One region of the Streptomyces sp. f51 genome, then DNA from elsewhere that is predicted to be linked to it. Evidence: riboswitches for the same ligand, from Rfam matches in the RefSeq annotation. Region 1 holds a riboswitch; each other region holds the start of a gene.
The links. Region 1 has a riboswitch for thiamine pyrophosphate ahead of thiC (phosphomethylpyrimidine synthase ThiC). Riboswitches for the same ligand answer to the same signal wherever they lie in the genome.

Region 1 (7,414 bases):
TCACCGACCCGGACATGAAGCTCCAGCCAGTCCGGCAGGTCCCCCAGGGCGAGGTCCGGAAGCCGGGCCGGATTCGACGCGAAGGTCCACGCCTGCATCTCCCCGTCGTCGTCCAGCTGGGCCGCCACGGCGGCCATCCGCTCCACCACGTCGGCCACGACACCCTTGGAGTACAGGAACGACATCGACCCGGAAGCGTCCAGGACCAGGATGACGCGGGCTCTGACGCCCACGGCTCCGTGCTTGCGCAGACTGACCGCCACCTGCTCCTTGCGCAGGGAGAGCCGCTTGCGCATGTCCAGGGGCAACCGCTCCTCCCCCTTCACGAGCCGAGGAGCCGAGCCGACGCCCGGGGCGGGGGCCGGAGGAGCCGGGGGGAGTGGAGACACCGGGACGGACGGGGGAGCCGACGGGGGTGCCGGGGGGACGGGCGCGGTCGGGGGCGAAGGCACGTGCGGGGGCGCGGGCGGGGGTGCCGGTGAGGTGGCTCCGGCGGCCGCTCCCCTCTGCTCCGCGCTCCCGGAGCCGCCCGGCTCCTCGTCGACGCTGATCCCGAAGTCGGTGGCCAGGCCGGCGAGTCCGGAGGCGTACCCCTGGCCCACCGCGCGGAACTTCCACTGATCTCCGCGCAGATACAGCTCGCCGCCGATGAAGGCCGTCTCCGTCGTCGCCTCCATGTCGAAGAACGCCAGCTCCTCCCCGGTCCCGGCGTCGAACAGCCTCAGTCGCAGACCCGACAGCTCACCGAAGGTGCCCCCGTCGGCGGAGGCGCCCAGGACCACCCGCTGGATCTCGGGCTCCAGGCCACGCAGATCCACCTCGACGGTGTCCGTCGTCTCCTCGCCCTCCCGCCGCTTGCCCGAGTGACGCACGGCCCCGGAGACGTGCCGGGGCTGGTTGTAGAAGACGAAGTCACCGTCGTCGCGCACCCGTCCGTCCGCGCGGAGCAGCAGGGCCGAGGCGTCGGCGTCCGGCGCTCCGGGGCCTCCGGACCAGCCGAGTACGACCCGCACCTGCCGTGCGGCAACGGGAAGGTTGGCGCCCTTGCTCATCGATGTCGGTGTCATGGGCCCAGTCTCCCCGCAGAAGCCGCCGGTGGATCCGACCGATACGCGGGCGGGTGAGAAGAGGCCGCCGCGTCCGTCGCGGCCCGCACGAACGCGCGCAGGCGCTCGCTTGTGTTGCTCTCCCTCCACACCAGTCCCCGTTCGATCGGCCGCGCGTCGTGGAGGGGGACGTAGGCGACATCGGGCCGTGGGTAGTACTGCCGGGAGTGTTCCCCGACCGGGAGGACGCCCCGGCCCATCGCGACCAGCGTCAGCATCTCGGAGAACGACCCGCCGACCGGCCCCTTGGGCACGGGCCGGCCCGAGGGGGTGTGATCCGGCGTTCGGTCGCGTTTGAACCCCACCGAGGTCACCTCGGGGTACTGCACCACGGGGTGTTCGGCGAGCACCTCGAGGGACAGCCGCTCCTCGCCGGCCAGCGGATGACCTGCCGCGACGGCCAGGACCCGGCTCTCCCGCAACAGCGCGGGACCACAGGCCATGCCGTCGAACGGGAACGAGGCGAGCAGCACGTCGATCGAGCCGTCCAGCAGACTCGCCCGCGAGTTGGACAGCTGGACCTCCCGCACCTCGACCCGGCAGTCGGGATGCCGCTCGCCGAACAGGCCGACCGCTCTGAGGAGTGCGGGCGCGGTCCATTCACCGAGGAAGGCGGCCCGCAGCTCTCCCGTGATCCCCCGGCCGGCGTCGGCCGCCCTTCGCAGCGCCTCCTCCATCCCGGCGACCAGGGGCGCCAGATCGTCCGCGAGCTGCCGGCCGACCGGGGTGAGCCGGACGGAACGGCTGGTGCGTTCGAACAGCAGGCCGCCCACTTGGCGCTCCAGTGCCTTGATCACCTGGCTGACCCGTCCGGTCGTGATCCGCAGGCGCTCGGCGGTGCGGCCGAAGTGCAGTTCCTCGGCCAGCGTCAGAAAGGTCTCGGTCTCCAGTCGCTCCAGCATGAATCCCCCGTCGTTAAATCTGGCTCAACAGTCGTGCAGCGATCACGTCTTGATGGCGTCCGCCCCGCGGCGGATCGTAGAAGGCGTCCGCACAGCCCGCGGGAAGGAACCGGGCGCGGCCGTGCCGACGTGATCGACCCGCCCTGCTCAGCGCGTGGCTCCCGCCACGCCGTCGACCTGGAGACGACATGACCACCGTGCGCGTGAAGGCCTTCGACCACCTGGTCCTCAACGTCCAGGACGTCGAACGGTCCCTGGCCTTCTACATCGGACTGCTCGGCCTGGAACCCGTACGCGTCGCCGAATGGCGGCGCGGCCAGGCCCCGTTCCCGTCGGTGAGGATCACCGCGGAGACCATCATCGACCTCGTGGCCCATGCCCCCGAGGGGTCCAACGTCGACCACATCTGTCTCACCGTGGAACCGCTGGACTGGGACCAGGTCATCGCGTCGGGAACCTTCACCGTGCTCGAAGGGCCCGTGCAGCGGTTCGGCGCGCGAGGCAGTGCCACCTCGGTCTACGTCCGGGACCCGGACGGCAACACCGTCGAACTGCGCTGGTACCCGCAGGACGTCACGCCGTGACCGTGACGAGGGCGACGGGCCCGCTCCGTGACCGGGTCGAGGGCGGCGGTCCGGGTCCCCGTCCCGGACCGCGCCCCCGTGGGGTGGCTCAGTCGGCCAGCGGCAGATACACGCGGTTGCCCGCCTCCGCGAACTCCCGGGACTTCTGGAGCATGCCCTCGGAGATCTCCTCGGCGGAGGCGCCGTCGGCCACGTCACCGCCGAACCGCTCGTTGATGTTCTGACTGATCTTCATCGAGCAGAACTTCGGCCCGCACATGGAGCAGAAGTGGGCCGTCTTGGCGGGTTCGGCCGGCAGCGTCCGGTCGTGGAACTCCCGCGCCGTGTCCGGATCGAGGGCCAGATTGAACTGGTCCTCCCACCGGAACTCGAAGCGGGCGTCGGAGAGCGCGTCATCCCATTCCTGCGCACCCGGGTGCCCCTTGGCGAGGTCGGCTGCGTGGGCGGCGATCTTGTAGGTGATGACGCCGGTCTTGACGTCGTCTCGATCGGGCAGGCCCAAGTGCTCCTTGGGCGTGACATAGCAGAGCATGGCCGTGCCCCACCAGGCGATCATCGCGGCACCGATGCCGGAAGTGATGTGGTCGTACGCCGGCGCGACGTCCGTCGTCAGCGGGCCGAGGGTATAGAACGGAGCTTCATCACAGATCTCCTGCTGAAGGTCGATGTTCTCCTTGATCTTGTGCATCGGGACATGGCCCGGGCCTTCGATCATCGTCTGAACCTGAAAACGCTTCGCGACCGTGTTGAGTTCCCCGAGCGTCCTCAACTCCGCGAATTGCGCCGCGTCGTTGGCGTCCGCGATGGAACCAGGCCGCAGCCCGTCTCCCAGCGAGTAGGTGACGTCGTACGCGGCGAGGATCTCGCAGAGCTCCTCGAAGTTCTCGTACAGGAACGACTCCTTGTGGTGCGCCAGGCACCAGGCCGCCATGATCGATCCGCCGCGCGAGACGATGCCTGTCTTGCGGTTCGCGGTGAGCGGCACGTACGCCAGGCGCACGCCCGCGTGGACCGTCATGTAGTCCACGCCCTGCTCGGCCTGCTCGACGACCGTGTCCTTGTAGATCTCCCAGGTCAGCTCCTCGGCACGGCCGTCGACCTTCTCCAGTGCCTGATAGAGCGGCACGGTCCCGATGGGAACGGGGGAGTTGCGCAGCACCCACTCGCGTGTGGTGTGGATGTTGCGGCCGGTGGACAGGTCCATGACCGTGTCGGCGCCCCAGCGGGTCGCCCAGGTCATCTTCTCGACCTCCTCCTCGATGGAGGACGTCACCGCGGAATTGCCGATGTTGGCGTTGACCTTCACGAGGAACCGCTTGCCGATGATCATGGGCTCGATCTCGGGGTGGTTGACGTTCACCGGCAGCACCGCCCGGCCCGCGGCGATCTCCTCCCGTACGACCTCGGGGTCGACGTTCTCCCGGACCGCCACGAACTCCATCTCGGGCGTGATCTCGCCGCGCCGCGCGTAGGCGAGCTGGGTGACCGCCTGCCCGGCACGTCCCCGGCGGGGCTGACGCGGCCGGCCGGGGAAGACCGCGTCGAGGTTGCGCAGCCCTCCCCGTGGGGCCGTGTGCTTGATCCCGTCGTCCTCGGGGCGGACGGGACGGCCCGCGTACTCCTCGGTGTCTCCACGGGCGATGATCCAGTTCTCACGCAGTGGCGGCAGCCCCCTGCGCACATCGGTGTCGACGGTCGGATCGGTGTACGGGCCGGAAGTGTCGTACAACGTCACGGACTGCCCGTTGGTGAGGTGCACCTGGCGAACCGGCACCCGCAGATCGGGGCGTGTGCCCCCGACGTACGCCTTGTGCCAGCCGATGGAGCGCTTGTCCTCGCCGTTCTCGGACGACGGGGGGACCCCGTCCGTCCGGTTGAAGGCAGGCGTGCGTACATCCTTGTCGGTCATGAGACCTACTCCCTACGCCGGCATTACCCGGTAACAGGTTCAGCGGTCGACGCAGCGGCTTCCGATCGCCGATGTTTCATGTGAAACATCGCGAAGACGGAGGTCAGCGCCCTCTCAGCCCGGTGCTCCGAGCTCCCGCGTGTGCAAAGGTGCCTCCACGCTAGCGTCATGTTTGGCGCGGTGAACAGAGGGCCCTTGACGTTCTTGCGATGATCGGGCGGTGACGACCAGCCGCCAGCACCCGTTCTCTCCGTCCGAGCCACCGCGCCGTTCCGGCTCCGACGGCGGCCGTGGGCAGGGCCGCGGCAACGGACCCGAGCATGAGCACGGGCCGGGGCACGGGCATGAACAGGGGCACGGGCACGGGCCCGAGAGCGACCATCACGGGTCCGGCGACGGCCACGGTCCTGGTCCGCGCCGCGGGCGGGACGAGCTCCCGAGCGCCGGGCACGGGCATTCCCACAGCCACGGTCCGGCAGCACCCGTCTCCCAGCGTCTGCGCAAGGTCATCGCCGCGGTGCTCATCCCCTTCGCGGCCGCGGTCGCGGTGGGACTGGTGGTGCTGTGGCCCGGCGGCGCTCCGGCCCACGAGCGCACCGGTGTCGGCTTCGACCGGCAGACCCAGCAGGCGACCGTCACCAGGATCGACCGGGTGGACTGCAAGTCCGTGAACGCCTCCTCGGGGGCCCAGGTCGGCGACACCTCCGCCGCCGGGGGCTCCGCGGCCCAGCGCCCGGCGGCGGGGGACTGCAAGAAGGCGACGGTCCGGATCGACACCGGAAAGGACACGGGCCGCACGTTCACCGAGATCGTCCAGCCGGATCAGTCACGGCAGTTGCACCAGAGCGAGAAGGTCGTCGTCGCGTACGAGCCCTCCGCCCCCAAGGACCTCCAGTACTCGGTCACGGACGCGAACCGGAAGCTGCCCCTGACGCTGCTCTCCGTGATCTTCGCGCTGGTCGTGGTGGTGATCGGGCGGATGCGCGGCGTCATGGCGCTGGTCGCCCTGGCCATCAGCTTCATGATCCTGAACTTCTTCATCCTGCCCGCGATCCTCCAGGGCTCGAACCCGCTGCTCGTGGCGGTCGTGGGGTCCAGCGCCATCATGCTGATCGCGCTCTACATGTGTCATGGTCTGTCGGCCCGGACGTCCGTGGCCGTGGTCGGCACCCTGCTCTCCCTGGTGCTGATCGGCCTGCTCGGCTCCGTCTTCATCGACTGGGCCGTGCTGACCGGCAACACCGACGACAGCACCGGCCTGATCCACGGCCTGTACCCGTCCATCGACATGAGCGGCCTGCTGCTGGCCGGCGTCATCATCGGTTCACTCGGTGTCCTGGACGACGTGACAGTGACGCAGACCTCCGCGGTCTGGGAACTGCACGAGGCGAACCCCACGATGGGCTGGCGCGGTCTGTACCGCGCGGGCATCCGTATCGGCCGCGACCACATCGCGTCCGTCGTCAACACACTCGTCCTGGCCTACGCCGGCGCCGCGCTGCCGCTGCTGCTGCTCTTCTCGATCGCGCAGAGCAGCGTGGGCACCGTCGCCAACAGCGAGCTGGTCGCCGAGGAGATCGTGCGCACGCTGGTCGGTTCGATCGGTCTGGTGGCCGCCGTACCGGTGACGACGGCGCTCGCCGCCCTGGTGGTCGCCGCGGACCGCGACGGGGGCGCGAGCGTCCCCGCTCAGACCGCGGCGGCCAGGCCCCCGGCACGCGCCGGCAAGGGACGTCGTCGCAAGCACTGACCGCCCGAGGAAAGTGCTGAAACCATCCTGCGTCGGCGGGCCTTGCGAGGAAGCGTTACGCCGCTCCGGGCCGGCCCCGGTGTCAGCCCGCGCTCTGTTCCTCGGTGAGGATGCGGTCGAGCACCGCGTCGAGCGATGAGTCGAATCCTTCGAGGGAGCGTTCCTGCCCGAGCGGCACGAGGCGGTCCGTGCGGTCGAGGAAGGCTACGAGCGGCGCGGTCCCGGACCGGAACAGCGCGTGATCGCCACCGACCTGAAGCCGGATCAGCACCTCCCCGAGCGCCTCGGGGTCGGCCGGAGCGATGTGCACATCGCCGTCACCGCAGGGCCTGCCCACTCCGTCGATCAGCAGTTCCCGCCCGAACACCCAGGTCACAGGCGCGTCGCCGGGCAAATGGAAGGTCAACCGCACGGCGTACGGATCACAGGTCTCGTATCGCAGTTCGACGGGAATGCGGAAGGACAGCTCCTCGGACACGAGGAAGCTCATCATGACCTCTGCCTGCACCGACTCGCGCATCGCCTACCCCGTCGTTTGCCGTCCACCGGCCAGGATTCATCCCACCCGACACTGCTGGAAATATTGCTCAACGTGCATGCTGGATTACAAGGAGTGAGTTTTCAGATACTGATAGAGAAGGCGAGTGTTCCTAGCAGCCGTCCGACCTCACCGTGCAGCCTCCGTGCCGCGGGCATCAGGCGGTCACCCTGGTGGGACGGAAGGGAGAAGGCCACAGCGGCGGCCGAACCGCCCGCGGTGACTGGGATCGCCGCGCAGACCGTGCCCAGCGCGTACTCCTGCCGCTCGACCACCGGTTCCATCCGGCCGGTCCGTTCCAGGCGCCGCAGCAGCCGGTCCTCGTCACGCACCGTGTACGGGGTGAGCGCCCGCACCGGGTAGCGGTCGAGGTGGTCACGCCGTGACTTGTCGTCGAGCTGGGCGAGCAGACACTGGCCGACCGCGTGGGCGTGCCCGGTCTCACGGAAGTCGGCCCACTCCTGGACCGCCGGGTTCGCCGGGCTGTCGACGACGCACAGGACCTCGATCTCGCCCTCGCGGTAGACCGCGTAGTACATGGGGGCGCCGATCATGTCGCGCCAGTGCGCGAGGGTGTCCCGTACCGCGCCGCGACGTTTCTGCCGGGCTCCGCTGGTGCTCAGCC
Region 2 (7,414 bases), 1.8 Mb from region 1:
GACGGGGTCGATGACGCTCCGCAGGCGCTCAAACACCTTGGAGGTTAACGACTCGATAAAGCCAACGACCAGGCGGCGCCTACGCATTGACAGCCCTTAGGTCGCACTTATAAACCTGTGAGACCTCTGGGGGTGCTGTTGCTGGAATGAATTACAGCAAATCCCCCTACACCCCCCGCAGTTGCGCAACCTGTGAAGGGCAATCGTGTCCATATCTCGACGCACCGCACGTTCCGTGCGAATCCTCGGCGTTGCCTCCGCCTCTGCCGCGCTCGCGCTCGGCGTCGCCGGCAACGCACTCGCTTGCAACATCGGTGACTTCGACGCCGTCGCTTCCTGCGACGGCGCGAAGGCCATCGTCACCGTGTCCGACACGGACCGTACCGCCAACAAGGCCACCGTCACGATCTTCCTCGAAGACAAGCAGGTCGGCTCCGGAGAGGTCACCGGCCAGAAGGACGGCAAGGCCTCCGTCGCCATCACGCTGACGGAGGACTGGGTTTCCGGGGGCAAGTACCGGGCCCACATCGATGTCCCGACCCGCGTCAACTCGGACACGGACGTCAAGTCGGTGCCGTCCGAGCCCTGCGCTCCGAAGTCGGAGTCCCCGTCCCCGTCGGCGAGCCCGGAGCCGTCGGAGTCCGCCCCCTCGGCGACTCCCTCGGACTCGGCGCGCCCGTCGGAGTCGGAGAGCAGCGCCGCTCCGGCCACCCCGGGCGACAACCAGCCGTCCGCGGCCGCCGGTGAGTCCAACCTCGCCGAGACCGGTGCGAACTCCAACACCCCGATGATCGCCGGTATCGCCGGTGCGTTCGTCGTCGTCGGTGGCGGAGCGGTCTTCTTCGGCATGCGCCGCCGTGGCGCCTCGAAGGCGAGCTGACCCGCATCCGAACGACCGTGTGGCCCGCCCCCGTCGAGGGGGCGGGCCACACGGCTTTTCCGGACGTTCCGCTCAACCCGCCCGCGGTACCGGGTTCTTCGCGGCGGGCCGCGTTCCGGACGCCCCGGACCCTCCCAGGACGACGACCTCGGCGGCGTCGAACTCCACCCCGACCACGTCCCCGGGCTCCGGCGCCTCGCGCAGGGCGCACGCCGCCTCCAGCGGGGGCGCGCCCTCGGGCTGAAGCCGTACGGCGACGTGGGTGCCGCGGAAGGTGCGGGCGGCGACCGTGCAGCGCAGCCCGTCCGCGGCGGCCGTGAGCCGTACCCCGGCGGGCCGTACGAGGAGCGTGCCGGGCCCCTGGGCGGCACCCTCGGGCACCGGGACCCTGCCCCAGGGGGTGTCGGCCGCCGTCTCGCCCACCGTCGCCTCGACCACGTTGTCGAAGCCGAGGAACCGGGCCACGAAGGCGTCCGCGGGACGCTGCCACACGTCGAGGGGCGTACCGGACTGGGCGATCCGCCCGTCCCGCATCACCACCACCCGGTCGGCGAGCGCGAAGGCCTCACCCTGGTCGTGCGTGACGGCGAGCACCGTCGTCCCCAACTCGCCGAAGAGCTGACGGAGTTCGACGACGAGCCGTTCGCGCAGGGAGCGGTCCAGCTGGCCGAGGGGTTCGTCGAGCATCAGCAGCCGCGGGCGCGGCGCCAGGGCGCGGGCCAGCGCGACGCGCTGCTGTTCACCTCCGGAGAGCGAGGCGACGGCACGGTCCCGGGCTCCGGGCAGACCGACGAGATCGAGCAACTCCCCGACCCTGGCCGCCTGTCCGTTCCTCGGCGTGCCCTGCATCCGCAGCCCGAAGGCGACGTTGCCGCCGACGTCCCGCTGCGGGAAGAGCTGGTGGTCCTGGAACATCAGGCCGACGCCCCGCCGGTGCGCGGGAACGCGTTCCTGGTCGCGTCCGTCCAGCAGCACCCGGCCCGCGTCCAGGGGCTGAAGACCGGCCACCGTCCGCAGCAGGGTGGACTTGCCGCTGCCGCTGGGCCCGAGCACGCACACGATCTCGTGCTCGGCGACCTCCAGGTCGACGGCGTCGAGCACGGCCTGTCCGCCGAAGCGTACGGTCGCGCCCTGAAGGCTCAGCAGCATCTAGAACTCCCCGGTCCGGTCGGTCCGTACCCGCTCCAACAGCAGCAGCGACACCGCGCAGACCACCATGAGGATCGTCGAAAGGGCCATCGCCTGGCCGTAGTTGAGATCGCCGGCCCGTCCGAGCAGCCGGGCCACGGCGACCGGCAGCGTCGGGTTGTCGGGCCGCGCGATGAAGACGGTGGCGCCGAACTCCCCGAGCGAGACGGCGAAGGCGAAGCCCGCCGCGATCAGCAGGGCGCGCCGCACCATCGGCAGATCGACCTCGCGCCACACCCGCCAGGGCGACGCCCCGAGGACGGCCGCGGCCTCCCGCAGCCGCCCGTCCACCGCGCGCAGCACGGGCAGCATGGTCCGTACGACGAAGGGCACGCCCACCAGGGCCTGCGCCAGCGGCACCAGGATCCAGCTCGCGCGCAGGTCGAGCGGCGGCTTGTCCAGGGCGATCAGGAATCCGAAGCCGACCGTCACGGCGGAGACGCCGAGCGGCAGCATCAGCAGCGCGTCGAAGCCCCGCATCAGACGCCCGGCCCGCCGGGTGAGGGCGGCGGCGGCCAGGCCGCCGATGAGCACGGCGATGGCGGTGGCGGCGAGCGCGTACTCCAGCGAGTTGCCGACCGCCTCGATGGGGGCGACGAGGAAGACGCTTCCGTCGTCGTGGGCCAGGGCCCGGTAGTAGCCGAACCCGGGGGCGCCGAGGGAGCGCTGCACGAGGACGGCGAGCGGCAGCACCAGCAGGACCGCGATGCTCGCCAGCACGCCCGCGAGCAGGGCCCACTGTCCGGCGCCGCGCGGGCGGCGCGCGGTGGTGCCGGGGGCGACCAGGCGCAGGGCCGTCTCCCGTCGGCGTACGGTCGCCGCGTGCACGGCGAGGATCGCGCCGACCGCCACGAACTGGACGATCGTGAGGACCGCCGCCGTGGTGAGGTCGAAGATCTCGGAGGTCTGCCGGTAGATCTCGACCTCCAGGGTCGAGAAGGTGGGGCCGCCGAGGATCTGCACCACACCGAACGAGGTGAAGGTGAAGAGGAAGACCATGAGGGCGGCGGCGGCCACGGCGGGTCCGAGCGCCGGCAGCGTCACCTTGCGCCAGGCGGCGAGGCGTGAGGCGCCGAGCATGCGCGCGGCGTCCTCCTGGCGCGGGTCGAGCTGCGACCAGAGCCCGCCGACGGTCCGTACGACGACCGCGTAGTTGAAGAAGACGTGCGCGAGCAGGATCGCCCACACCGTGGTGTCCAGCCGTACGCCCCACAGTTCGTCGAGCAGTCCGCCGCGGCCGACCAGCGCGAGGAACGCGGTGCCGACGACCACGGTCGGCAGCACGAAGGGCACCGTCACCACGGCCCGCAGAACCTGCTTGCCCCTGAAATCGAAGCGCGCGAAGACATACGCGCCGGGGAGCGCGACCAGCAGCGTGAGCGCCGTCGAGGCGAGCGCCTGCCAGGTGGTGAACCACAGCACGTGCCGGATGTCGGACCGGGTCGCGACCTCCCAGATCCGGCCGAGCCGCCAGCCGCCGTCCCCGTGGAGGCCGCGCGAGACGATCGCCGCGACGGGATAGGCGAAGAACACCGCGAAGAACGCGACGGGCAGCGCCATGAGCGCGAACCGTGCCGCGTTCCCCGCGCGGTCCCGGCGCGGAGCCCGCCCGGCGCCGGGCCGCCCGGCGGCTCCGCCCGGCCCCGCCGGTGCGCCGGACCCGGCCGGTGCGCCGGACCCCGCCGGCCGGCCGGCCTTCGCCTTCGCGTCGGCTACTTCAGTACGAGCGAGGTCCACGACTTGACCCACTGGTCGCGGTCGGCGGCGATCTTCGCGGGCGTCAGGGTCTCGGGATCCTTGGCCTGCGGACCGTACTGCGTGAACTCGGCGGGCACCCGCGCGCCCTCACGGACCGGGTAGACGAACATGTTGAGCGGCATGTCCTCCTGGAACTCCTTGGTGAGCAGGAAGTCCAGGAACGCCTTGCCGCCCTTGGCGTTCGCGGCGTGGCTGAGCAGACCCGCGTACTCCACCTGCCGGAAACAGGTGCCGTCCGCGACCCCGGTGGGGGCGGTGGCGGGCTTGGGGTCGCCGTAGATGACCTCGGCGGGGGGCGAGGAGGCGTACGAGACCACGAGCGGCCGGTCGGCCTTGGCCTTCTTGCCGCCCGCGGACCCCGAGAACTCGTCGTTGTACGCCTGCTCCCAGCCGTCCACGACCTTCACGCCGTTGGCCTTGAGCTTCTTCCAGTAGCTCTCCCAGCCCCCGTCGCCGTAGTGCGCGGCGGACCCGAGCAGGAAGCCGAGGCCGGGCGAGGAGGTGGCGGCGTTCTCCGTGACGAGGAGGTTCTTGTACGCGGGCTTGACGAGGTCGTCGAAGGACCGCGGCGGCGTCAGCTTGTGCCGGGCGAACCACGCCTTGTCGTAGTTGACGCAGATGTCGCCCGTGTCGATGGGGGTGACCCGGTGCTTGTCCTGGTCGATCCGGTACGCCGGCTCGACCTGGTCCGTGCCCCTGGCCGTGTACGGCTGGAAGATCCCGTTGTCGAGCGCGCGGGAGAGCAGGGTGTTGTCGACGCCGAAGAAGACATCGCCCTGGGGGTTGTCCTTGGTCAGGACGGCCTTGTTCACGGCCTGCCCCGCGTCGCCGTCCTTGAGGACGCGGACCTTGTAGCCGGACTGCTTCTCGAAGTCCGCCAGGACGCTCTTCGACACGGCCCACGAGTCATGGCTGACCAGCGTGACCGTCTTCGAGTCGCCCGAGCCCGCGGCGCCGGACGAGCCGCACGCGGACAGCGCGGGCAGGGCGACGAGCCCGAGGCCGGCGGCCATGACGGCGAACCTTCTGCCGCCGCTGACGGTGGTGGTGATGCTCACTGATTCCTCCTGGGTGACCAGGAAGAGACGCGGCCCTGCCCGGGACCTCTGACGGTTCCCGGGCAGGGCGCAACAGCTTGAGTAACGACCGAACTTCCTACCCAGAATGACCTGGGCAAGGTTCAGAGGGTCTGCGGTCTGTCCCGCACTCTCAGCGCTGTGGCGCTCCCCTGTCGGAATATGAAGATGTCGGACGGTGCCGTCACCGGACGGTGAACCGTCCGGCCGCGGCGGCGCCGGACCCCGCGACAGGCGGGGGACCGACTCGGTTCAGCCTACCGCTCGGTCGCGGCGAGCTGACCACACGCTCCGTCGATCTCCTGGCCCCGGGTGTCCCGGACGGTCACGGTGACGCCGTGGGCCGCGATGGCCTCGACGAACGCCTTCTCGTCCTCGGGCCGCGAGGCGGTCCACTTCGAGCCCGGGGTCGGGTTCAGCGGGATGAGGTTGACATGCACGGGCTTGCCCTTGAGCATCCGTCCGAGCCGGTCACCACGCCACGCCTGGTCGTTGATGTCGCGGATCAGGGCGTACTCGATGGACAGACGGCGCCCGGACCTGTCCGCGTACCCCCAGCCCGCGTCCAGCACCTCGCGCACCTGCCACCGCGTGTTCACGGGGACGAGGGTGTCGCGCAGTTCGTCGTCCGGGGCGTGCAGCGAGATCGCGAGCCGGCACTTGAAGCCCTCGTCCGAGAACCGGTTGATCGCGGGAACCAGGCCGACCGTCGAGACGGTGATACCGCGCTGCGACAGCCCCAGCCCGTCCGGCTCCGGGTCGGTGAGGGCACGGATCGCGCCGACCACCCGCTTGTAGTTGGCGAGCGGCTCGCCCATCCCCATGAAGACGATGTTGCTCAGCCGCGCGGGGCCCCCGGGGATCTCGCCGTCGCGCAGCGCGCGCATCCCGTCGACGATCTGGTGCACGATCTCGCCGGTCGACAGGTTCCGGTCGAGGCCCGCCTGTCCGGTGGCGCAGAACGGGCAGTTCATCCCGCAGCCGGCCTGCGAGCTGATGCACATGGTGACCCGGTCCGGGTAGCGCATCAGCACGGACTCGACGAGCGTGCCGTCGAACAGCCGCCACAGGGTCTTGCGGGTGGTGTCCTGGTCGGTCGACAGGTGCCGCACGACCGTCATCAGCTCGGGAAGCAGCGCTTCCTGGAGCTTGCCGCGCGAGGCGGCCGGGATGTCCGTCCACTCGGCGGGGTCGTGCGCGTACCGGGCGAAGTAGTGCTGCGAGAGCTGCTTGGCACGAAACGGCTTCTCACCGATCGCGGCAACCGCCTCTTTGCGCTCGGCGGGCGTGAGATCGGCAAGGTGCCGCGGCGGCTTCTTGGCTCCGCGCGGCGCGACAAAAGTGAGTTCTCCGGGCTTCGGCATAACCCTTCCAGTGTCGCAGATCAACAGCACCGGCCCGGGCCGGTGCCGGTTGGGGGCGCTTCCGTGGACCCACGCCCGTCCCATCTGCCCGTGTTCCAGACCGCATTGACACCTGTCGATACAGACGTTGCGTCTCGAGGCGGCATTCGTCAACATAGAAGGATGTCGAAGCAGGAAGTCGTGACGCCTGGACAGGGCGGCCGTTCCGACGGCTGCCGTCCCGGCGGGATCCGCGTCGCCCCGATGACGGCCGAGCACGCGGACGAGGTCCTGGCCATCTACCGGCACGACATCGAGGAGGGCGACTCCACCTTCGAGACCACGGCTCCGTCGTGGGAGAAGTTCGACGGGGCCAAGGTTTCGCAGCATCGCTATGTCGCCTTGGAGACTCTGAAGACTCCGGACGCCACGGACGCCCCCGGCAGCGTGCTCGGCTGGGTCGCCGCGGCGCGGGTCTCGGACCGCCGCGCGTACGCCGGTGTCGTCGAGCACTCCGTGTACGTACGTCCGGACGCGCGCGGCCGGGGCATCGGCCGCACCCTCCTGGACACCTTCATCGCCTCGACCGAGGCCGCGGGCATCTGGACCATCCAGTCGGGCGTCTTCCCCGAGAACACCGGCAGCCTCGCCCTGCACAGAGCCGCGGGATTCCGGGTCATCGGCACGCGCGAACGCATCGGCCGGCGTCACGGCACCTGGCGCGACGTCGTCCTGATCGAACGCCGGAGTCCGGTGGCCTCGTGACCGGGCCCCGGAGTCCCGCCGGATCCCGCTACGCGCCCGGCGGGCGGAAGGAGACCTGCCGCCGGGCCGCCTCGTCGATCTCGTCCGGGGTGAGAAGCGGCGTTGCCCGGGTGTGCAGCGCGCCGCTCGCCTTGACGCTGAGACTGACGGCGGCCATGGAGACCGCGTCGGGGAAGTCGAGGACACACACGAAGTCGTCCTCCCCGAAGGAGAAGTACATGGCCTCGACACTCCCGCCGAGGCCCGCGACGACCTGTTCGACGGCGGCGCGACGGCCGCTCGCGCCTTCCTTGAGCAAGCCCTTCGCGCCCTCGGGCGTGTAGCGGGCCTGGATGAGGAACTTCGGCATCGGGTGCTCCCTGCCCGTGACATGTGCGGTACGCGGATGACCTTCCCGCTGCCGC
Region 3 (7,414 bases), 1.8 Mb from region 1:
AGCATTCGAGAGTTTGGGCAGCCGTTCCAACATCTTCACACTTGTCACGGGCATGACCTCCGGGATGACCGGAGTCGCGCACCCCGCGGCGTCGACCCGGTCACGCAGACGGAGGTAGGACTCGGGCTGGAAGAACATCTGCGTGATCGCGTAGTCGGCGCCTGCACGGCACTTGTCGACGAAGTGCGAGACGTCCAGGTCCCACTCCGTGGAGCGGGGGTGCATCTCGGGGAAGGCGGCCACTCCGACACAGAAGTCGCCGGATTCCTTGATGAGGCGCACGAGTTCGGCCGCGTAGGTCAGGCCCTTGGGGTGCGGGACCCACTCCCCCATGGGGTCGCCGGGCGGGTCGCCGCGCACGGCGAGCATGTTGCGGATGCCCGCGTCCGCGTACTGCCCGATGATGTTGCGCAGCTCGGCGATGGAGTGGTTGACCGCGGTGAGGTGCGCGACCGGGGTGAGGGTGGTGTCGAGGACGATCTGCTCGGTCTCCTTGACCGTGCCGGCCCGCGTCGAGCCGCCGGCTCCGTAGGTCACGGAGACGAAGTCGGGGGCCACCGCCTCGACCCGCCGCAGCGCGTTCCACAGGTTCCGCTCACCCTTGGGGGTCTTCGGCGCGGAGAACTCGAAGGAATAGGTCTGTTTGCCGGTCGCGAGCATGTCGCGCACCGTGCGCGCACGATCAGTCCTGGTGGAAGCGGATCCGAGGGCCATACTGGCAGGTTAGCCAGAGGGCGTCGGTCACCCAACCGAACCGCTGACATTTGTCCGATCTGTCGAGTTCTTGTCCACCCCTCGGACAGCGGCCCCTCCGGGACGCCCGCGCGGGCTCCTTCGGCGCCGCTACGCCGTGCGCAGCCGCTTGGCGAACTCCGCCGCCGCCGCGCCCGGGTCGTCCGCCTCGGTGATCGCCCGGACGACGACGACCCGGCGGGCACCGGCTTCGAGCACCTCGTCCAGCCGGCCGAGGTCGATGCCGCCGATCGCGAACCAGGGACGGGCGGTGCCGAGGGCCGCCGTGTGGCGGACCAGGCCGAGTCCGGGCGCGTGCCGGCCGGGCTTGGTGGGGGTGGGCCAGCAGGGGCCGGTGCAGAAGTAGTCGACGCCGTCCTGGACGGCGGCCGCCTCGGCCTCGGCCCCGGAGTGCGTGGAGCGGCCGATGAGCACGTCGTCGCCGAGGATCGCGCGGGCCGCGGGGACCGGGAGGTCGCCCTGGCCCAGGTGGAGGACGTCGGCGCGGACGGCGTGGGCCACGTCCGCGCGGTCGTTGACCGCGAGGAGCTTGCCGTGCCGGGCGCAGGCGTCGGCGAGAACCCGGAGGTGCTCCAGTTCCTCGCCCGCCTCCATGCCCTTGTCGCGCATCTGCACGATGTCGACGCCGCCCGCGAGGACCGCGTCGAGGAACTCGGCGAGGTCGCCCTGGCGTCTGCGGGCGTCCGTGCACAGATAGACGCGGGCGTCGGCGAGGCGCTCCCGCGCGGTCGTGGCGGCGTTCTCGGGCATGCGTGGGTCCCCCGTTGTCGGTGCGCGGGGAGCGCGGCGGCCGGAATGGTCCCGCCGCCGTGCTCCCCGTGCCGGACGGTCTCGAACAGGTCAGACGGCGAGCGCCTGGGCGCGGCGCTTCACCTCCGTGCCGCGATTCTCGCTCAGCGCCTGCGCGGGGGTGCCGGGCAGGGTCGGGTCGGGGGTGAAGAGCCACTCGAGGGCCTCTTCGTCGGAGAAGCCGTCGTCCCTCAGGAGCGTCAGGGTGCCGGCCAGGCCCTTGACGACCTTCTGCTCGTCCACGTCGATGAAGTCGGCGGGGACGTGCAGCGCGCGGTTCTCACCACGGCGTACGGCGATCAGCTGGCCTTCCTTGACCAGCTGCCGGACGCGTGTCACCTCGACGCCGAGCTGTTCGGCGATGTCGGGGAGGGTGAGCCAGGCGGGGACGAGAGCATCGATCTTTGCGTCAATCTCGGTCACGGGACAAGCGTGCCATCCCGGACCGACAGTCGGAAGCCGAGGGCGTCCGTACCGGGGTTCCCGGTCAGGCCGTGGCGCCCTTCAGCGGCCTCGCCGGGTCCGCGAGCAGCTCCGGGTCCATGACCGCGCCCGCCTCGATCAGCCGGCGGCCCTGGGCCAGATCCCTCGGACGGCCCACCGCCAGGAGGGCGACGAGCCGCGTCTCGCGGAGCCAGCACACCGACCAGGAGGCGCCCGAGGGGTCGCCGCGCCACACCAGGGTGTCGGCGGGCGCGTGGTGGCCGACGTACTGCACGAAACGGCCGAACTGCTCGGACCAGAAGTAGGGCACCGGGTCGTAGGCGGCGGGCGTCTCCCCGACGATGTTCAGGGCGACCGTGCGGGGGCCCTGGAGGGCGTTGTCCCAGTGGTGGACGAGCAGGCGTTCCTCGTAGCGCCCGGAGGGGAAGGACGCGCAGTCGCCGACCGCGTAGACGTCCGGCAGGGAGGTGCGCAGGTGGTCGTCGGCGACGATCTCCCGGTGGGCGCCGAGCTCGATCCCCGAGCCGGCGATCCAGGCGGTGGCGGGGCGCGCGCCGATACCGACCACGACGGCGTCCGCGGGCACCCGGGAGCCGTCGTCCAGGACCACCGCGCCCGGCTCGACGCGCTCCACGCGCGCGCGGGTGCGCAGCGAGGCCCCGCTGTCCGCGTACCAGGCGGCCATCGGGGCGGCGACCTCGGCCGGCAGCGCCCCGGCGAGCGGCCGGTCGGCGGCCTCGACGACGGTGACCGCGCAGCCCGCCTCGCGCGCCGCCGTGGCGAACTCGGCGCCGATCCAGCCCGCGCCGACCACCACGATGTCGTGCTGCCGGGCGAGGACGGGACGCAGCCGGTCGGCGTCGTCCAGGGTGCGCAGCAGATGCACCCCGGGCACGCCCTCGGCGCCGGGGAGCCGGATCGGCTCGGCCCCGGTGGCGACGACCAGGACGTCGTACGGGACGGGTCCCGCGTCGGTGTCCAGTTCGTGCTCGCCGGGGCGCACGCCGAGTGCCTCGCTGCCGAGCCTGAGGTCGATGTCCAGGGACTCGAAGTCGACGTCGAACGCGGAGCCCTCGGCCTTGCCGAGCAGGACGGCCTTGGAGAGCGGCGGCCTGTCGTAGGGCTGATGCGGCTCCGCGCCGATCAGTGTGACCGTGCCCGTGAAGCCCTGTTCGCGCAGGGCGACCGCGGTCTGCACCCCGGCCATGCCCGCGCCCACCACGACGACCCGCCGTGCCGCGGCGCTCCGCGGCGGGGACTGTGCCTGCGTCTGATCGCTCACCCGATCACCATAGACACGTGACGATCCGTCAGTCAGCGGACGTGCTCGGTGACCTGTTCCACACGACCGGTCCCGGCGGCCGCGCCACGGGCGGAGGCTCCCTTACCGGCACGGACGGGGGCGGGCTAGGGTGGCCGACGTAAAGCACTCGCGGGAGCCCGGACGGACCGGGCTGAGAGGGAGGCTGGGCGGCCTCCGACCGTACGAACCTGATCCGGGTCATGCCGGCGAAGGGAGGGGCTGGACGCCCATGCCGTCTGCACGTACGTCGGACGTCCTCGTCGTCGGGGGCGGGATCATCGGCCTGGTGACGGCCTGGCGGGCCGCGCAGCGCGGGCTCGCCACCGCGCTCGTGGACCCCGAGCCGGGCGGCGGGGCCGCCCGGGTCGCGGCCGGGATGCTGGCCGCCGTCACGGAGCTGCACTTCGGCGAGGAGACCCTGCTGGGCCTCAACCTCGCCTCGGCGCGCCGCTATCCGGACTTCGCCGCCGAGCTCACCGAGGCGACCGGCCGGGACCTCGGCTACCGCAGGTCGGGCACGCTGGCCGTGGCACTGGACGCCGACGACCGCGCCCATCTGCGGGAACTGCACGCGCTCCAGGTCCGCTCGGGGCTGGAGTCGGAATGGCTGAGCGGCCGTGAGTGCCGCCGTCTGGAGCCGATGCTCGCGCCCGGGGTGCGCGGGGGCCTGCGGGTGGACGGCGACCACCAGATCGACCCGCGCCGCCTCGCCGCCGCCCTGGTCACCGCGTGCGAGCGGGCCGGGGTGAGCGTGCACCGGACCTGGGCGGAGCGTCTGACCGTCGTACGGGACCGGGCCACCGGGGTCGTCACCGCCGAGGGCACCGAGCTCGGCGCGGACCGGGTGGTGCTCGCCGGGGGCAGCCTCAGCGGGCGTCTGGCGGGCGTGCCGGACGACGTCGTGCCGCCGGTGCGCCCGGTCAAGGGGCAGGTGCTGCGGCTGACCGTGCCCGGGCGCTACGCCCCGTTCCTCAGCCGGACCGTCCGGGCCGTGGTGCGCGGCAGCCACGTCTACCTGGTGCCGCGAGAGAACGGCGAGCTCGTGGTGGGCGCGACCAGCGAGGAACTGGGCTGGGACACCACGGTGACGGCCGGTGGCGTGTACGAGCTGCTGCGCGACGCGCACGAGCTGGTCCCCGGGATCACCGAGCTGCCGCTGACCGAGACCCGCGCGGGGCTGCGCCCGGGCTCGCCCGACAACGCGCCGCTGCTCGGCCCGAGCGCGCTGGAGGGACTCCTGCTGGCCACCGGCCACTACCGCAACGGCGTGCTGCTGACGCCGGTGACCGGTGACGTGATGGCCCATGTCCTGACCACCGGCGAACTCCCCGCCGAAGCCCACCCCTTCACCCCTCTGCGCTTCGGCGCCACGGCCCGCACGGAGCTGCCCGTATGAACATCGTCGTCAACGGGGAGAGCCGGCGGATCGCCGCGGGCACCGCTCTGGACGCGCTCGTCGCGACCCTCACCCCCTCGTCGTCCGGGGTGGCCGCCGCCCTGAACGAGACCGTCGTCCCGCGCGCGCGGTGGTCGTCCACCGCGCTCGCCGAGGGCGACCGCGTCGAAGTCCTCACCGCCGTCCAAGGAGGCTGACCCATGGCAGACGATCCCTTCGTCCTCGGCGGTACGGCCTACGCGTCCCGGCTGATCATGGGGACGGGCGGCGCGCCCAGCCTCGACGTGCTGGAGCGCTCCCTGGTCGCCTCGGGCACGCGGCTGACGACGGTCGCGATGCGGCGCGTGGACGCCTCCGTGCACGGTTCGGTGCTCTCGGTGCTGGACCGGCTGGACATCCGGGTCCTGCCGAACACGGCCGGCTGCTACACCGCGGGCGAGGCCGTGCTGACCGCCCGGCTGGCGCGCGAGGCGCTGGGCACCGATCTGGTCAAGCTGGAGGTCATCGCCGACGAGCGCACCCTGCTGCCCGACCCGATCGAGCTGCTCGACGCGGCGGAGACACTGGTGGACGACGGCTTCACCGTGCTGCCGTACACGAACGACGACCCGGTGCTCGCGCGGAAGCTGGAGGACGTGGGCTGTGCGGCGATCATGCCGCTCGGCTCGCCCATCGGGTCCGGGCTCGGGATCCGCAACCCGCACAACTTCGAGCTGATCGTCGAGCACGCGCGCGTGCCGGTGATCCTGGACGCGGGAGCGGGTACGGCGTCGGACGCCGCGCTGGCGATGGAGCTGGGGTGCGCGGGGGTGATGCTCGCCTCGGCGGTGACGCGGGCGCAGGAGCCGGTGCTGATGGCGGAGGCCATGCGGCATGCGGTGGAGGCGGGGCGGCTGGCGCGGCGGGCGGGGCGCATCCCCAGGCGGCACTTCGCCACGGCGTCCTCCCCCGTGGAGGGCATGGCGGCACTGGATCCGGAGCGCCCGGCGTTCTGACCTCACCGGGCGGACCGCGGCACTCCGATCGCCCGCGCCGGCTGAGCCGGGACGCTCCTGGCGCCCGCGCACCCGCCGTCGGTTTCCGGCCGGGCGGCGGCGCAGGTTGTCGTGTTGTGGCCTTGCGGTGACGGACGGGGCTTGATCGCACACATGTGCGACGAACGGATCTTCGTGCGGGCCGCGCTCGTCACAGCTCGGATGCAGTCGGGCCCCCGAATCGCCCGAACGGGGCGCCGTGACAGTGGCGGCTCGTAGACTCACCTGCGTGGATACGACCCTTCAGGACCCGCTTGTCGGACACGTGCTCGACGGCCGGTATCGCGTCGAGGCACGGATCGCGGTGGGCGGCATGGCCACGGTCTACAGGGCCTTGGACACCCGCCTCGACCGTGTGCTCGCACTCAAGGTGATGCACCCGACGCTCGCCGCCGACGCCACGTTCGTCGAGCGGTTCATCCGCGAGGCCAAGTCGGTGGCACGGCTGGCGCACCCGAACGTGGTGCAGGTCTTCGACCAGGGGGCGGACGGGTCGTACGTCTACCTGGCCATGGAGTACATCGCCGGGTGCACCCTGCGCGACGTGCTGCGCGAGCGCGGCGCCCTCCAGCCGCGGGCCGCGCTCGACATCCTGGAGCCGGTGCTCGCGGCGCTCGGCGCGGCCCACCGCGCCGGGTTCGTGCACCGTGACATGAAGCCGGAGAACGTCCTCATAGGGGACGACGGCCGGGTCAAGGTCGCGGACTTCGGCCTGGTGCGCGCCGTGGACACGGTGACCAGCACGACAGGCACCGTCCTCGGCACCGTGTCGTACCTCGCCCCCGAGCAGATCGAGCACGGCACCGCCGACACCCGCGTCGACGTCTACGCCTGCGGAGTCGTCCTCTACGAGATGCTCACCGGCGCCAAGCCGCACACCGCGGACTCCGCCGCGCAGGTTCTCTACCAGCACCTCCACGAGGACGTACCGCCGCCTTCGGCCATCGTGCCCGGTCTGGCGTACGCGCTGGACGAGCTGGTCACCGCGGCCACGGCCCGCAACCCCGAGCTCCGCCCCACCGACGCGGTGGCGCTGCTCGGCCAGGTCCTCGAAGCACGGGCGGGTCTCACCGCCGAGCAGCTCGACGCGGTTCCGCCGGGCGCCCTGTCCGTGGGCCACGACAACGCCGACGACCGTACGAGCGTGATCCCGCGCTCGCTGTCCGTCCCCCGGCTGCTGCCGGTGAACGAGGACGACGGCTCCGTCGACCGGACCAGCCGGTTCGAGCAGAGCAGCCCGTTCACCACCGCGCCGGTCATGCCCACGCGGCCTCCGGGCGCCCGGCCGCGGCGCGGGATGCTGCTGGTCGTCGCCGCGATCGTGCTGGTCCTCGGCCTCGGCGCCGGTGTCTGGTACATCAACTCGGGCCAGTTCACGAAGGTCCCGCCCGTCCTGGCCAAGACGGAGCAGCAGGCAAGGAAGCAGCTCCAGGGCGCCGGGCTCGACGTCAAGCGGGTCAAGCACGCCTACAGCGACACCGTGAAGCGGGGCACGGTCATCAGCACCGACCCCGGTGTCGGCCAGCGGATCCGCGACAACGACTCCGTGACGCTGACCGTCTCCGACGGCCCCCGGACGGTGAAGGTGCCGGATCTGAAGGGCTTCGCGCTGTTCAAGGCGAAGGACGTGCTCAAGGGCGACGGGCTCGCCCCGGGCATGGTCACGCGCGACTTCAGCCAGGACGTGCCGAGGGG
Region 4 (7,414 bases), 3.4 Mb from region 1:
CTTCGAGCAGCGGGGCGAACTCCTCGATGACGGCGTCGGTGGCCGCACCCGCCTGCACCATGATCATGAGGCGGCGGGGGCGTTCCAGCGCCGCCACGAAGTCCTCGGCCGTCTCGGCCGCGACGAAGGCCCCCTCGTGGCCGAACTCCTCGACCAGTGCCTTCGTGCGCGCGGGGGTGCGGTTGTGGACGGCGACGGTGTAGCCGTTCCGGGCGAAGTTGCGGGCCAGGTTGCGGCCCATCACCGCGAGCCCTGTGACGCCGATCTGCGCGGTCGCCTTCATGGTGTGCTCCTTGGATCCGGATCTGCCTGTCCGCGTACCTGACGGGAGAGCAGACGACTGTCGCTGTGCCGATCAGTACGCACGGGAGGGGCCGGGGTGTTCAGCGTCCGGGCCAGGAGCTGCGCCGGTCCGCGGAACGGGTGCCGGGAGCGTGGAATCGGGTGCCTGGCATCGGGCGCGGGGAGCGTGGAGTCGGGCGCGGGGAGGGTAGGCGCGGGCGCCGGGAGCCAGGCGTCGGAAGCTGGGGGCTGCGCGGCGCGGGGCCGGCCTTGCGTGCGCGTCAGGTGTCGGTGGCTGGGCGCTGTGCGGCGCGAGTACGGCGTCGCGCGTCGGGCGACGCGAGTCGGGCTTCCGGTCTCGGACCTCGGGCCGCGCCGGGGTCAGCCGGTCCCGCGCAGTCGCCACCCGTGGTCCACCGGACCGATGCCGGCCCCGAGCGCGAAACCGGCCTCGATCGCCGCGGTCACGTACGCCTTCGCCCGCCGTACGGCCTCCGGTACCGCGAGGCCCTCGGCCAGTCCCACCGCGACGGCCGAGGCCAGCGTGCACCCCGTTCCGTGCGTGTGCCGGTTGTCGTGACGCGGCGCGCGCAGCCAGTGCTCGTCGGTTCCGTCGGTGAGCAGATCGACGGCCTGGCCCGGCAGATGACCCCCCTTCACCAGTACCCAGCGCGGGCCGAAGGAGAGCAGCACCCCGGCGGCCCGGCGCATACCCGCCTCGTCGCTCACCTCCACCCCGGTGAGCTGGGCGACCTCGTCGAGATTCGGGGTGGCCACCGTCGCCCGCGGCAGCAGCCGGGTCCGTACGGCGTCGAGCGCGTCGTCGGCCAGCAGCCGGTCCCCGTGCTTGGAGACGCTCACCGGGTCCACGACGACCGGGGCGCCCACGTCGGAGAGCAACTCGGCGACGGCGGTGACCAGTCCGGGCGACGAGAGCATCCCCGTCTTGACGGCCTGCACGCCGATGTCGTCGACCACACTGCGGTACTGGGCCCGCACCGCGTCCTCGGACAGCTCCCAAGCCCCCTGCACGCCCACGGAGTTCTGTGCCGTCACGGCGGTGAGCACGCTCATCCCGTGAGCGCCCAGCGCGAGCATGGTCTTCAAGTCGGCCTGGATTCCTGCGCCTCCGCCGGAATCGGATCCGGCGATCGTCAGGACGCGGGGCGGTGTGGTCATGCGAGGTGTTCCTCTCGGGTACGGCCGCGGGCGCACGGGCCCCCGGCCGGCTGGGCGACGGGCGGGGTGGCCCTCAGGCGCGACGGCGCAACCGCAGCGGTGCGTACAGGGCGAGGGCGACGAGGAACGCCACGTAGTAGGAGAGGTCGGCTCCGTGCAGTGCGTCGGCGACCGGTCCGACGTACAGGCTCGTGTCCATGAACGGCACGGCCGCGCCGAACGCCCCGGCGAACGCCACGAGCGAGATCGGTCCGGAGCGCGGCGGGGCGGTCTCGGCGGCGATGTCGAGCGGGGCGCCGCCGCGCTCCCGCCTGCGGGCGATCCAGTCGACGACCACGATCGCGACGAACCCGGGGATCCAACAGCCCACGAACAGCAGCACGTTCTGGAACCGCGCCGTGGTGTCGGCGGCGTGCATCCACAGCACCAGCGGGAAGCCGAGCGCGGCGGCCAGGGCGGCGGCCACCGGACGCGGTATCCGGACACCGAGCGTCTGGAGGGCGAGGGAACCGCTGTAGTCGTTCATCGCGTTGCTGCACACCGCGGCCAGTGCCACCGCCAGCAGCCCGAACGCGCCGGCGGCACCGCCGCCCAGCAGGGCGTCCACGCCCGCAGCCGTCTGGTCGGTCAGCACCGACGCACCCCACAGACCGAGGACCTGCACGGCGACGAACGACGTGACCAGCCCGAGCAGGGTGCACCAGAACATCTTCGGGCGGGACGTGCCACGGGGCAGATAGCGGCTGAAGTCCGACGCGTACGGCGCCCAGGACAGCGACAGGCTCAGGGCGATGGTGCTGGTGAGCACGAACGCGCCCGCGCGGTCGGCACCGGCCGCGGATCCGGTCGTCGCGGGGTGGACCCCGTCGAGCATCCGCCAGGCGATCACCGCGAAGGCGACCGCGAGCACGAACGTCATGACGATCTGGAGGCGGTGGATGGCCTCGTAGCCGAGAACCCCCAGAGCGCCCTGGGCCAGCATCATGACGAGCACGCCGACCCAGAACGGCCAGCCGCACAGCCGCGCCAGCGCATCGCCCCCGAACAGGCCGATCAACGCGTCCCAGGCGACCGAGGACAGCCACTGGAGCGTGCCGGGCAGGACCACCGCCCGGCCGAACGCGAGCCGTGCGAGCGGGAGTTGGCCGGTGCCGGTGAGTCCGCCCCAGGTGCTGAGAGCGGCGGTCGGCAGCGCGCCGAGCACGGTCCCGAGGACGACCGCCGCGAGGGCGGTGGTGAAGTCCAGGCCGAGCGCGATCCCGATGGTGCCGGTGAACACGCCCGTCATCGTCAGGTTCGGGGCGAACCACACGGTGAACAGGCGGCCGGCGCCGCCGTACCGGTTGCTCTCGGGGACCGGCTCGATGCCGTGCCCCTCCACCCGCAGGTCGCCGGGTGCCGCGGGCATCCGCCCGTCGAAGACGGCGGGCCGGCCGTCGGCGGGCAGCCCGCCGGAAACATGCGCCAATGGCATGGAAGACATCCCTCCGCCAGTACGAACTGGTTCAGGTTCGACGGGTGTGATCTCAGCCCTCGGACGGGGCACCCCGTGTCCGGTACGACGGACACCCTAACCGTTCCCGGCGACGGAGCGGGAGCGGGTCCTCACCGACCAGGACCGGCGTGCGCCCGCGCGTACTCCGGTTCATTCGAACGGTGCGGGCGGACCGGTTCGCAGCGCGGCGCGTGCCGCCGCTCGGTACTGTCGGAAGTGATCGCCGCTCGTGCTCCGCTCCCGGGTTCCCGGACACCGGTGGCCGGGTGGAAGGAGGCAGGGTGCCGTGACCGTGATCTCCCTGAAGTCCGCGCAGGTGCGGGAAGGGCTCGCCCTCCCGTACGCCGAAGCCGGCTACCCCAGTGGTACGCCGGTCGTCTTCGTGCACGGTCTGGCCGACTCCTGGTGGTCCTTCGAGCCCCTGCTGAGGCGCCTGCCGGCGTCCCTGCACGGCTACGCGCCCACGCAGCGCGGGCACGGCGACGCCGACCGGCCGCCGGAGGGCTACGCGCCCGACGACTTCGCCGCCGACCTGGTGGCGTTCCTGGACGCCGTGGACGTCCCCCGCGCCGTCCTGGTCGGGGCGTCCAGCGGCGGCGTACCGGCCCGGATCGTCGCCGGCAGCCATCCGGACCGCATCGCCGGACTGGTGCTGCTCGGCGTCCCCGGCACTCTCGCGGACAAACCGGCCGTCACCGGACTGGTGAGCGCCATGGAGACCCTGTCCGATCCCGTGCCGCGCGCCTTCGTGGAGGACTTCCTGGCGGACACGGTGGCCCGGCCGATCGCCCGGGGGTTCGTCGAGACGATGATCGAGGAGAACCTGAAGCCGCCCGCGCACGTGTGGAAGGACACCGCCCGCGGTCTCCTCGACACCGATCTCCGCGCGACCCTCGGCGGCATCCTGGTGCCCACGCTCGTCATCTGGGGTGAACAGGACGAGTTCCTGCCGCGCGAGGACCAGCAGACCATTCTGGACGCGGTCCACGGCGCCGAATTCCTCGCCTACGCGGAGACCGGGCACTCCGTCCACTGGGAGCAGCCCGAACGGGTGGTCGCCGACCTCGCCGCCTTCGTCACCCGGATCGAGCACCCCGGCACGCGCTAGCCCCCTGACCTCACGGAATCGCCAACTGCGGTGCGGTGGCGCCGTGTTGACGGTAGACAGGACGCCGTGAACGCTGCGGCGACCCGTGCTCCTGCCCTCACCGACGCCCGTTGACGCGATATGTACCCCGGCTGTCCGCCGATGCCCACCGGCGTATGTCTGCATGGCATGCTCATGCTCCCCACAGGAAGGGATCACGTGCCATGAGACCGAGCCGACGCTCCCTGCTCGCCGCCACCGCCGTACTGGGATCCGTATTCGCCGTCCCCGCGCCCGCCGGCGCCGCCGAAGTCCCCGCCCCTGGCGCCTATTACGTCCAGAGCGCCGTCACGGGACTGAACGCCGCCGACAGTTCGGGGGCGGTCGTCCAGCACAACCCGAGGGGCAACGAGGACCACCAGCAGTGGACCCTCCGCCAGAGCGGCTCCTCCTCCGTGCTCGAAAGCGCCGACACCGCGGGCAGTTGTCTGGGCCGCTCGGGCGACCAGGCCCGTACCGTCGCCTGTACGAGCGCCGACGCGGCCTGGGAGGTGACGCCGAGCGGCGCCGACCAGTACACACTCAAAGTCCCCGGAACGAACAGCTACTTGACCGTCACCGACAAGCCCTCGGGTTCCAACTACCCGGCCCAGCTGGCGATCGGTTCGCCGGGCAGCCTCGCCTCCTGGTACCTCACCCCGGTCACGCCCCAGACCCGGCCGATGCCGGCCCAGGACCAGCGCACGCTGGACCAGGTCACGTTCCTGACCGCCCACAACGCCTACGCGAACGGCGTGGACGGCGGATTCGCCCCGCCCTTCGTCAACTTCTTCCCGAATCAGAGCCGCGGCATCAACCAGCAACTCGCCGACGGTGTGCGAGGGTTCATGCTCGACCTGCACCAGACGCCCGACGGCGCGATCCTCTGCCACGACAGCTGCACCCTGGTCAGCAAGCCGGTGGCGCTCTGGGTCGACCTCCAGCGCATGGTCGACTTCCTCAAGCAGCACCCGGACCAGTTCGTCACCGTGTTCCTGGAGGACTACGTCGATCCCGGCGTCCTGCGCGCCGAGCTCGCCCGGGTGAACGGCCTGTCCGACGTGCTGTACCGGCCGGATCAGACGGGCGTGCGCGAGCACGGCTGGCCGAAGCTGGCCGACCTGACCGCCGCCGGGCACCGCCTGCTCATCTTCACCGACCACAGCCGCGCCTCCGACGAGTCCGCCGGACTGACCCGGGACAGCTTCGGCGTCATGTACCAGCGCGAGTGGACCGTCGAGAACTACTGGTCCATGGGCTCGGGCCTCGGCTCCTCCGACTGGTCCTGCTACAGCCGCTGGTACGGCGCGGACACGAACGTACCGCTCACGCGCACCGAGCCGGGCTTCCGGCCCCTCTTCGTCATGAACCACTTCCGCGACGCCACCATGTCCGGGACCGCGAGCACGGACAACACCAAACTCGCGGACCGCGCCCGCCGCTTCTGCGAACCGGCCGCCCGCAAGAAGCCCAACTACCTGGCCGTGGACCGTTACGACCTGGGCAACCCGATGTCGGCGGTGAACACGCTGAACACGTACGTGTATCCGTAGCGGGGAGGAGGCCGGGAGTCCCACGGAGTCCGCGCCCGGACGCATCGACGACGTGGGGCTCGCGCCGCGGCCGAACGGGCTGGGCAACTCCTCGCGCACTAGGCAACTGACCAGAGGTGCCACACACTTCGAGTCATGGACAACGGTGCGTTGTGGGTGGCCGTACTGACCGCCGGCACGGCGGTGGTCGCCAGTTGGGTCACCAGCAAGGGCAACGCGCAGGCCGCTCGTGTCCAGGCCCAGGCCACCGCCGAGGCCGAGCACGTCGCCCGAGAACGCGAGGCGCGCAGGGCTACGCAGCTGGAATTCATCCAGGAGGCCAACGACATGGGGATTCTGTACCGCCGGATCCCCAAGTATCTGGATGTCGAGGACCAGGCGGCGCGGCAGGCTTCCCTCGCTGAGCTCCGGGATCAACTCCGTGACTCCTACGGCCCCTTCCTGCGTGCATTGGCGGTCGTCTCGCTGGAATGCCACCCCGGTCCGGTGGCGGCGGCGAACGCCGTCCACGGGGCCACGGGCGAGGCATACGCCCGCCTTGCCGCAGCCGAGCGCGACATCCGAGAGGCCGACGGTTTCCGCCGTGCCGCCGAGGCGTACCTGGCGGCGGTGGACGCCTTCGTCGTGGCGGCACGGCGGGCGGAGCACGCGAGATAGACGGGTGCGCTCATCGGGGGCCACGACGGGCCGGGCTGCCGGTCCGATGGCGGCGTCCGGCCCATGACCGTGACGAGAACGGTCGGCGAGGGTGGCGGCCCGCGCGTACCACTCGGCCCGCGGCCGCCTTCTGCAACAGGCTGTACGCCAGCACCGGGAGCAGGACGTGCGGCCGGTCGGGGAGTGTCGTCGTGATGAGGACGGCGCCCGCGCTGCTGTTGTTCATGCCGCAGGCCAGGGTGACCGACGCTCCCGCCGGTGCGTCGAGGCGCAGGGCGCGGGTGGTGACCAGGCCCAGCGCGAACGACAGTCCGCAGACGGCGGCCGCGACGCTCACGGCGGCGGTGAACAGGACCGGTTCGGGGTGCGCGAGGAACGGTCCGAGGGCTCCGCTCGCGTTGACGTAGGTCAGAAGCAGTGAGGCGAGCATCGCCGCGGGAGCCGCCGTGCCGACCAGGAGGGAAGCAGGGCGGCCCGGCAGCACCAGCCGGCACAGGATTCCCGCGCCGCACGGAAGCAGTACCCCCGTGAGGGCGAATCCGCTGCCGGCGGTACGGGCCGCCTCCGCGAGCGAGCCCGCGTACGGGCCGTGCAGCAGCGGGCACAGGGCCGCCAGTGTCACCGGGAGGGTCAGCGGACTGACGAGGGTGGACGCCAGGACCAGGCCCACCGCCGTCGGCTGGCAGCCTTCCCCCTTGCCGGTCCACACCGTGGCCCCGGCCGCCACCGGCATCGCGACGATGAGGATCATCGCCGTGACCAGCCCGCTTCCCCCGTCGCTGTCGGGTGACTGGCGCAGCGCGAACGCCACGCCCGGGATGATCAGCAGCGGTGCCACCAGGTGCAGGACGAGGCCCGTCAGCAGCGCCGTGGGACGGCGGACGAGCGCGCGCAGTTCGCTCAGCGGCACTTGCAGTCCCGCCGTGAACAGGACCAGGGACAGCAGGAACGGAGCCGTCGTGAAGGGGATTCCGGGTAACGAGGAGGCGCCGAGCCAGTGGGTGCGGCGCAGCCACAGGCCCGGGGCGGGCACGGTCGCGGCGGCCAGATAGGCGCCGCTCACCGCCCAGCCGAGGTGGCTACGGAGCAGCGTGAGGAGGGACGTCGTGCGGGTCGCGGGGG

Region 2: another riboswitch for thiamine pyrophosphate. It lies ahead of WJM95_RS24115 (thiamine ABC transporter substrate-binding protein); the one in region 1 lies ahead of thiC (phosphomethylpyrimidine synthase ThiC).
Region 3: another riboswitch for thiamine pyrophosphate. It lies ahead of thiO (glycine oxidase ThiO); the one in region 1 lies ahead of thiC (phosphomethylpyrimidine synthase ThiC).
Region 4: another riboswitch for thiamine pyrophosphate. It lies ahead of WJM95_RS01345 (cytosine permease); the one in region 1 lies ahead of thiC (phosphomethylpyrimidine synthase ThiC).

Annotation. Positions count from the first base shown of each region.
Region 1 covers NZ_CP149798.1:3,658,398-3,665,811, forward strand. The annotation lists gene WJM95_RS16000 (VWA domain-containing protein) at 1-1,067, opposite strand, end outside; gene WJM95_RS16005 (LysR substrate-binding domain-containing protein) at 1,064-2,008, opposite strand; gene WJM95_RS16010 (VOC family protein) at 2,197-2,592, shown strand; gene thiC (phosphomethylpyrimidine synthase ThiC) at 2,681-4,501, opposite strand; TPP riboswitch at 4,494-4,650, opposite strand; gene WJM95_RS16020 (YibE/F family protein) at 4,722-6,251, shown strand; gene WJM95_RS16025 (SsgA family sporulation/cell division regulator) at 6,334-6,771, opposite strand; gene WJM95_RS16030 (helix-turn-helix domain-containing protein) at 6,873-7,414, opposite strand, start outside.
Region 2 covers NZ_CP149798.1:5,499,506-5,506,919, reverse strand. The annotation lists gene WJM95_RS24135 (Rossmann fold nucleotide-binding protein) at 1-48, shown strand, start outside; gene WJM95_RS24130 (LAETG motif-containing sortase-dependent surface protein) at 236-880, shown strand; gene WJM95_RS24125 (ABC transporter ATP-binding protein) at 953-2,029, opposite strand; gene WJM95_RS24120 (iron ABC transporter permease) at 2,030-3,628, opposite strand; gene WJM95_RS24115 (thiamine ABC transporter substrate-binding protein) at 3,781-4,839, opposite strand; TPP riboswitch at 4,961-5,066, opposite strand; gene rlmN (23S rRNA (adenine(2503)-C(2))-methyltransferase RlmN) at 5,160-6,266, opposite strand; gene WJM95_RS24105 (N-acetyltransferase family protein) at 6,510-7,010, shown strand; gene WJM95_RS24100 (GYD domain-containing protein) at 7,039-7,359, opposite strand.
Region 3 covers NZ_CP149798.1:1,824,993-1,832,406, forward strand. The annotation lists gene metF (methylenetetrahydrofolate reductase [NAD(P)H]) at 1-714, opposite strand, end outside; gene thiE (thiamine phosphate synthase) at 844-1,503, opposite strand; gene WJM95_RS08145 (Rv2175c family DNA-binding protein) at 1,594-1,965, opposite strand; gene WJM95_RS08150 (FAD-dependent oxidoreductase) at 2,030-3,268, opposite strand; TPP riboswitch at 3,409-3,521, shown strand; gene thiO (glycine oxidase ThiO) at 3,519-4,685, shown strand; gene thiS (sulfur carrier protein ThiS) at 4,682-4,882, shown strand; gene WJM95_RS08165 (thiazole synthase) at 4,886-5,680, shown strand; gene pknB (Stk1 family PASTA domain-containing Ser/Thr kinase) at 5,949-7,414, shown strand, end outside.
Region 4 covers NZ_CP149798.1:293,953-301,366, reverse strand. The annotation lists gene gndA (NADP-dependent phosphogluconate dehydrogenase) at 1-283, opposite strand, end outside; gene thiD (bifunctional hydroxymethylpyrimidine kinase/phosphomethylpyrimidine kinase) at 664-1,461, opposite strand; gene WJM95_RS01345 (cytosine permease) at 1,535-2,935, opposite strand; TPP riboswitch at 2,927-3,021, opposite strand; gene WJM95_RS01340 (alpha/beta hydrolase) at 3,243-4,064, shown strand; gene WJM95_RS01335 (phospholipase) at 4,268-5,635, shown strand; gene WJM95_RS01330 (hypothetical protein) at 5,771-6,292, shown strand; gene WJM95_RS01325 (sodium-dependent transporter) at 6,303-7,355, opposite strand; gene WJM95_RS01320 (phosphatase PAP2 family protein) at 7,372-7,414, opposite strand, start outside.